One region of the Micromonospora trifolii genome, then DNA from elsewhere that is predicted to be linked to it. Evidence: riboswitches for the same ligand, from Rfam matches in the RefSeq annotation. Region 1 holds a riboswitch; the other holds the start of a gene.
The links. A riboswitch is a leader RNA that binds a small molecule or an ion and turns the genes downstream of it on or off. The one in region 1 is predicted to bind ZMP and ZTP.
Positions count from the first base shown of each region.

Region 1 (3,935 bases):
ACCGCGTTCATCGGATGGCAATGCGCGACGACCCGCGTGCCGCCGTCCTGGTTGGACGGTCATAATAAGCCGCATGGTTGCCTGGGAGTACGCCCTGCTCGTCCGTCGCTATCAGGGACAGGGCCGCAATTTTCACGTCTCGTTCGTCTGGTACGCGCCGGACGGGTCACGCAAGGACATCACCGCCTTCGGCGACACCGCCATCGCGCACCTCAATCGCGCCGGCCGGGAGGGGTGGGAGTTGGTCTCCGCCGCCGAGGACGTCAACAACGTCCAGGGCAGCACCGAAGTCCACCGCTACCACCTGAAGCGCCCGATGGCCTGACGGTCGCACCCCTGCGTCGATCATGGAGTTGTGGTGGTGGACGAAAGTCGTGCACCAGCCCATATCAGGCACCACAACTCCATGATCGACGGGAGCGGTCGGGCGGAGGCTCAGCTCAGGTCGACGCCGGGGTAGAGGGGGTACGTGGCCAGCAGGTCGGTGGCCTGGCGGGCGACCTTGTCGGCCAGTCCGGCGTCCAGCGTGTACTTCGCCTTCGACGGGGTGCCGTCGGCGTTCGCGCCCGCGGTGGTCTGGGTCAGCACGGTGTGGATCAGCTCGGCGGTCTGGTCCATCTCGGCGGTGCCCAGGCCCCGGGTGGTCAGCGCCGGGGTGCCGATCCGGATGCCGGAGGTGTACCAGGCGCCGTTCGGGTCCTGCGGGACCGAGTTGCGGTTGGTGACGATGCCCGAGTCGAGGAGGGCCTGCTCGGCCTGGCGGCCGGTGAGCCCGTAGCCGGACACGTCGATCAGCACCAGATGGTTGTCGGTGCCGCCGGTGACCAGCGTCGCGCCCCGGCGCAGCAGCCCCTCGGCGAGCGCCTGGGCGTTGTCGACGATCCGCTGGGCGTAGTCGGCGAAGTCGGGCCGGCGGGCCTCGGCGAGCGCGACCGCCTTGGCGGCCATCACGTGCGGCAGCGGACCGCCGAGCACCATCGGGCAGCCCCGGTCCACCTGGTCGGCCAGCTCCGGCTGGCAGAGCACCATGCCGCCGCGCGGGCCGCGCAACGACTTGTGCGTGGTGGTCGTGACGATGTGCGCGTGCGGCACCGGGTCGAAGTCGCCGGTGAACACCTTGCCGGCCACCAGGCCCGCGAAGTGCGCCATGTCGACCATGAAGGTGGCGCCGACCGAGTCGGCGATCTCGCGCAGGATCCGGAAGTTCACCTTCCGGGGGTACGCCGAGTAGCCGCCCACCAGGATCAGCGGCTTGAACTCGCGGGCGGCCTCGGCCACCCGGTCGTAGTCGATCAGGCCGGTCGTCGGGTCGGTGCCGTAGCTGCGCTGGTCGAACATCTTGCCGGAGATGTTCGGCCGGAAACCGTGGGTGAGGTGGCCGCCGGCGTCCAGCGACATGCCGAGCATCCGCTGGTTGCCCAGCTCGCGGCGCAGCGCGAACCAGTCGGCCTCGGTGAGGTCGTTGACCTGGCGGACCTGGGCCTTCTTGAGGGCGGGGGACTCCACCCGGTCGGCCAGCACGGCCCAGAAGGCGACCAGGTTGGCGTCGATGCCCGAGTGCGGCTGCACGTACGCGTGCGCGGCGCGGAACAGCTCCCGGGCGTGCTCGGCGGCGAGCGCCTCGACGGTGTCGACGTTCTGGCAGCCGGCGTAGAAGCGGCGGCCGACGGTGCCCTCGGCGTACTTGTCGCTGAACCAGTTGCCCATGGCCAGCAGGGTCGCCGGGGAGGCGTAGTTCTCGCTGGCGATCAGCTTGAGCGACTCCCGCTGGTCGGTCAGCTCGGCGCCGATGGCGTCGGCGACCCGCGGCTCGACAGCCCGGATCACCTCAAGGGCACTCCGGAATGCGGTGGATTCGGCGTTGCGGGACATGCGACCTCCAACAGACGTGCGGGAAGGCCCAGGCGCTCGGCAAACGTCCACGTGACGAGGCCGCTCCCCGATGGTTCTCCATCCCCACGCGCCAGTAACGGCCCGGGAGGATCCTACCGGGCCGGAACCGGCCGTTCGGGCCGCCCTCCGGGAGGCGACCCCGCCGACGTGATTGGGCGATGCGTCGCGGGGCACACGGTAGGTGACCACCGCACCGTCACGGGTGCGGCCAGGGTTCGCACAGAAGGAGTCGAGAACATGACCACACCCACCTCCAACCGGCCGCTCGCCCTGGTGACCGGGGCCTCCAGCGGAATCGGGTACGAACTGGCGGCGCAGTTCGTCGAGCACGGCTTCGACCTGGTCATCGCGGCCGAGGACGACGGCATCGAGTCGGCCGCGCAGAAGCTGCGCCGCGACGGCGGCCCGCAGATCTGGTCGGTCCGCGTCGACCTGGCCCGAGAGCAGGGCGTGACGGAGCTGGTGGCCGCCGTCACCGCGACCGGACGGCCGCTGGACGCGCTGGCGCTCAACGCCGGTCGCGGAGCAGGTGGCGCCTTCGTCGGGGGCACCGACCTCGCTGACGAGTTGGAGATCGTCGACCTCAACGTGCGTTCGACGGTGCACCTGGCGAAGCGGCTGCTGCCCGGGATGGTCGAGCGGGGCGCGGGCCGGGTCCTCTTCACCTCGTCGATCGCCTCCACCATGCCGGGGCCGTTCCAGGCGGTCTACAACGCGTCGAAGTCGTTCGTGCAGTCCTTCGCCGAGGCGCTGCGCAACGAGCTGAAGGACACCGGTGTCACGGTGACCTCGCTGATGCCAGGGCCAACCGACACGGAGTTCTTCGACCGGGCCGATATGGAGGACACCCGGGTGGGCTCGGGCAAGAAGGACGACCCGGCGAAGGTCGCCGAGCAGGGCTTCGAGGCGATGATGAGGGGTGATCAGACGATCACCGCCGGCTCGCTGATGAACAAGGTGCAGACCGCCGCCGGCAAGATCATTCCGGACAAGCTCAAGTCCGAGCAGCACCGCCGGATGGCCGAGCCGGGATCTGGCAGCTGACCCGTGGTGCACGACGAAGGGCCCGGCATCGTGCCGGGCCCTTCGGTGTGAGCGGGTGCCTCAGGCTGTCACCGCATCGAGCGCCTTCTTGATCGCCTTCGGTTCAGTGGGGGTACGCGGCGCGTCCGCGCGCAACGCGATCATCTTCTCGCCGATCTCCTGGAGCTGCTTGCGGCCCAGCGCCTCGCGCACCTTGGGGAACCACTCCTCCTCTTCCTCCTCGACGTGGTGCGTCACGTTCTCGATCAGCACTGTCGTCTTGGCGTTGAAGCGCTCGTCGTCGGCACTCATGCTGGCCAGCTCGGCGCAGAGCACATCGGCGACGTGGTGTTCCTCGTACGACTCGAGGATGTCGTCCTCCAGGTCGGGCAGCAGCCGGCGGACCTCCGGATACATCACCTCGTTCTCCAGATAGGTGTGCATGGTCAGTGCCTCCAGGATCTGGTCCACCAGCTTCTGCCGCTGGCTCGCCGGCCCCTCCTCGGCGTCCTGGAAGGCCTTGAACAGTCGGCGCATTTCCTTGTGGTCCTCTTTGAGCAGGACGATGGCATCGGTCGACACCGGTATGACCTCCCTGAAAAGTCTCGGCTGGTGGGGTTCCGGTACCCAGACGCCGAGTGCGGAAACAGGTGAAACCGCCTCACACCATGGCCAGGGTGCGGGGGATCTCGTCGAGCAACTCCCGAGCCAGAAAGCCGATCCGGCCGTAGCGGGGGATCAGCCGCTGGCCGCTCACCGAGTGCGCGAACGAGCCCCAGCAGGCCGCCTGCGCCGGGTCGGCACCCCGGGACAGCAGCCCCGCCAACAACCCGGCGAGCACGTCCCCGCTGCCGGAGGTGCCCAACCCGGCGTCGCCGCTCTCCTCCCGCCAACCCCGCCCGTCCGGGGCGGCCACGTGTCCGTACAGCGACACGACCGCCTCGTACCGGGCGGCCAACTCGGCCGCCTCGACGTCGAGGTCGTCGCCCGGCTCCCGCCCGAGCAGGTGCCCGGCCTCG
Region 1 is NZ_CP191526.1:2,179,213-2,183,147, forward strand. Features, by position in the region: gene ACQRWP_RS10115 (hypothetical protein) at 65-325, shown strand; gene ACQRWP_RS10120 (glycine hydroxymethyltransferase) at 436-1,872, opposite strand; ZMP/ZTP riboswitch at 1,892-1,981, opposite strand; gene ACQRWP_RS10125 (SDR family NAD(P)-dependent oxidoreductase) at 2,131-2,937, shown strand; gene ACQRWP_RS10130 (hemerythrin domain-containing protein) at 2,998-3,498, opposite strand; gene ACQRWP_RS10135 (NAD(P)H-hydrate dehydratase) at 3,578-3,935, opposite strand, start outside.

Region 2 (3,935 bases), 1.6 Mb from region 1:
TCAAGGCGCTGGCGATCTACCGCGACAACTGCAAGGTCGGCCAGCCGCTCTCGGTGGCCAAGTCCAACAAGGCCACCGAGCCGGCCGCCGTCGAGACCGCACCGGCCGCGCCGGCCGCGGTCGAGAAGGTCATCGAGTACCGGCCGGTGCGTAAGCGCCTGCCGAAGAAGCGCCCGTCGGAGACGGTCAGCTTCTCCGTCGGTGGCGCCGAGGGCTACCTGACCGCGTCGTCCTACCCGGACGACGGCCTCGGTGAGGTCTTCCTGAAGATGTCCAAGCAGGGCTCGACCCTGGCCGGCGTGATGGACGCCTTCTCGGTGGCCATCAGCATCGGCCTTCAGTACGGCGTGCCGCTGGAGACGTTCGTCAGCAAGTTCACCAACATGCGCTTCGAGCCGGCCGGCATGACCGACGACCCGGACGTGCGGATGGCGGCCTCGGTGATGGACTACATCTTCCGTCGCCTGGCGTTGGACTTCCTGCCCTACGAACGCCGCGCCGAGCTGGGCATCTTCACCGCCTCGGAGCGGGCCGCGCAGCTGCGGGCCGAGGCCGACGCGGAGGCCGCCGGCGTCAACGGCGCCGAGCTCACCGCGATGGCGTCGTCCGCGCCGGTGGAGACCCCGGCCAAGCCGGAGGCTGTCGCCCAGCCGGCCCAGGAGATGGCCGACGTGGCCGCCGCCAAGCCGGCTCCGAGCGTGGGTTCCAGCACCGAACTGCTGGAGGCCGTGATCGGCAAGGCCGCCGACGCGCCGCTCTGCTTCACCTGCGGTACGAAGATGCGCCCCGCCGGTAGCTGCTACGTCTGCGAGGGCTGCGGCTCCACCAGCGGCTGCAGCTGACGTACCACGCACCACCCGCGAGCGCGGCAGGGACCACCTGCCGCGCTCGCGGCGTTTCCGCCCTCCGCTGGTTACTGGCTCGCTCGCTCGGCGGCGCGCACGGCATTGCGGAACAGCATCGCGACGGTGGTCGGACCGACCCCGCCGACCCGGGGCGTGATGGCGCCGGCGACCTCGGCGCACGCTTCGTCCACGTCCGGTAGGAGGCGCCGCCCTTCGTAGCGGACGCCGGCGCCGATGACGACGGCGCCGGGCTTGACGTGCTCAGGCTGCACGATCCGGGGTACGCCGGCGGCGGCGACGAGGATGTCGGCGCGGCGGGTGTAGCGGGCCCAGTCGGGCACCCCGGTGTGGACGACGGTGACGGCGGCGTTGGCGGTCGGGCGCTTCTGGGCGAGCAGCATGGCCAGGGGGCGGCCAAGGGTGGCGCCGCGGCCGAGGATGACGACCTCACGACCGGCGACGGGGATCTCGTAGTACGCCAGGAGGGCTTCGATGCCGGCGGGGGTGCACGGCAGCGGGCCGGGCAGGCCGACGGCGAGACGCCCCATGTTCAGTGGATGCATGCCGTCGACGTCCTTGTCCGGGTCGATGGTCTGCAGCGCCGCGTCGTAGTCCAGGTGCCCCGGCACGGGGTACTGCACGAGCAGCCCGTGCACGGCCGGATCACTGTTGAACCGGGCAATGGCCTGGTGTAGCTCAGCCTGGGTGACGGTGGCGGGCAGATGCACGTGCGGGGATGCGAACCCGAGCGCGGCGGCCTGACGCTGCTTGATGGCGATGTAACCGGCGCTGGCGTCGTCGTCTCCGACGAGGATGGTGGCGAGGCTCGGTGTGATCCCGCGGCTGCGCAGGCGGGCGGCCGCGGCGGCGGTCTCGGCCAGGACGGCTTCGGCGACCGGTGCACCGGGCAGGAGCCGGGCCGTGCCGGATGGGGTGTGGTGCTCGGCGGATTCGCTGGTCGTGGTCATGACGGTTCCTCGACGCAGGCGCCCAGGCGGTCGACGCCCGCGAGAGGCTCCCCGATGGTTCCACCATCCCCGTGCCGCCAGTCGCCGGTGGTTCGATGATGCCGTATCACCAGGGCGGTTGCCCAGTTGGACCAGCAGCGCCACCGTCAGCGCCGTGGGAGCCGGTCGGGCTCAATCAGTCGGCAGGAGCGGGCGCATGAACGTTCGCTCGTACCGCACGACACAACCCGAGCTGTCGCGGATGCTGTCCGCCGCGACAAACTCCGGGTCTTTGCCGAACCGTGCGCGGTAACGCTCATAGACTGCCAGGCTCTCGAAGCTGAACAGCGCCTCGGCCTTGTCGCTGGCGCCTCGGCGGGCAGGAAGTAGCCGTGGTGCACACCACCGTGCTTGGCCACCAGACGCATCCACGCCCGGGCGAAGTCTTCAAACGCTTCGATCTGCGCCGGATCGATGGTGTAGTGCACGACACAGGTGATCACGGCGTCACCATACGGCCCGGTGATCGCGACGGCGCTGCCTCGACCCGCGCCCGCCGTCCGAATGGTTCGGTAACACTCGTGCTCCGCCTTACGAAGAAGGGGTGTGAAGGCACGAGGGAGGACGGCCTGTGAATGAGCCCAGCCGAGCCGATGACGACATTTCCGGCATCGGAGTCGATCCGGTGGCCTTCGAAGTCTTCTACCGGCGGCACCTGGAGGCGGTGGGCCGGTTCGTGGCACGGCGGGTCGACGACCCGCATCTCGCCGCCGACCTGACCGCCGACGTGTTCCTGGCGGTGATCGAGTCGGCGGCCGGTTACCGGCCGGAGCGGGGTAGCCAGATCGGCTGGCTGTACGGGGTGGCCCGCAACGTCATCGGCGACGAGCGGCGTCGGGCGGCTCAACGGCTGCGGGTGACCGGTCGACTGGCCGGACGGCGGGACCTGGGCCCCGATGACATCGCCCGCATCGAGGAGCGGATCGACGCCGAGTCGGCGGCCCGCCGCACCCATCGGGCTCTGAGCGAGCTGCCCGAGGGCACCCGAACGCTTGTCGAACTCGTCGCCGTGGACGGCCTCACCGTCGCGGAGGCGGCGACAGTGCTCGGGATGTCGCCGGTCGCCGCTCGGGTCCGTCTGCATCGTGCCCGCCGCGTCGTCCGCGCCGTGCTCGCCCGCCCGGTCACCACCCTCGCCTGAGAGACGGAGATGACGATGAACGAGACCGAACGGTCGCCGCAGGGTTTCGAGGAGCAGCTCCTCAGGGATCTGACCGCACACGTCGCCCACCGGGCCGAGATGGCGTCGGCGGCCCGTCCCGCCGGGCGTCGTACCCGGTTCCTCCGCGGTTGGCGCCTCGCCGGAACGTTCGGGCTGGCAGTGACGCTGACCGCCGGTGCGCTGGTGGCGCAGACGATCAGCGTGGGCGATCAGCCGCCGCCGACGGCCAGCGCGTCGGAGATCTTCCATCTGGCGGCCGACGCGGCCCGGCAGCAGCCGGAGCTCACCGCCCGACCCGATCAGTACGTCTTCACGGAATACCTGGTGACGATCCGGGACCTGCCGGACAGCGGTCCTTACCAGACCACACGGAGCCAACTGTGGCAGTCGGCCGGTGGAGTCGCGTACACGCAGGGACGCTACCGACCGGAGAGCGACCCGAACGGGTGGGGCGAGTTGAAGGTGCTCCGGATGGGCGATGCCGCCGATCCCACGAAGGAACTCGACGCGTTCCAACCGCCCGCGTACCACGGCGACCTGCCCTCCGATCCGGACGAGCTGCTTCGATACCTTCGGGAGAACCCTGTCGACCTGCATCTCCCCGAAGGGGCCGATGAGGAGGCCCTCTACGGGGACGAGAGCATGGCGTACACCACCGCGCGGTCGATGGTCCGCGGCGGCTACGTGCCGCCCCGCGCGCTGGCGGCGCTGTTCGAAGTGCTGGCACGGGAGCCCGGAGCGGTCGTCATATCGGGCGACGTGGTGGACGCGGCTGGCCGGCACGGGGTGGCGATCCGGATGCCCGGGGTGATCGGCGGTAACCAGGACCTGATCTTTGATCGCGACTCCCACGTATTCCTCGGCACCCGAGGGTCGGTGGTGCGCAACGGCAAGGAGTCCCTGTCCGACGCTGTCGCGCTA
Region 2 is NZ_CP191526.1:539,396-543,330, forward strand. Features, by position in the region: gene ACQRWP_RS02425 (vitamin B12-dependent ribonucleotide reductase) at 1-842, shown strand, start outside; gene ACQRWP_RS02430 (bifunctional 5,10-methylenetetrahydrofolate dehydrogenase/5,10-methenyltetrahydrofolate cyclohydrolase) at 914-1,813, opposite strand; ZMP/ZTP riboswitch at 1,827-1,908, opposite strand; gene ACQRWP_RS02435 (NIPSNAP family protein) at 1,985-2,224, opposite strand; gene ACQRWP_RS02440 (hypothetical protein) at 2,185-2,427, shown strand; gene ACQRWP_RS02445 (RNA polymerase sigma factor) at 2,424-2,993, shown strand; gene ACQRWP_RS02450 (CU044_5270 family protein) at 3,009-3,935, shown strand, end outside.
Region 2: another riboswitch for ZMP and ZTP. It lies ahead of ACQRWP_RS02430 (bifunctional 5,10-methylenetetrahydrofolate dehydrogenase/5,10-methenyltetrahydrofolate cyclohydrolase); the one in region 1 lies ahead of ACQRWP_RS10120 (glycine hydroxymethyltransferase).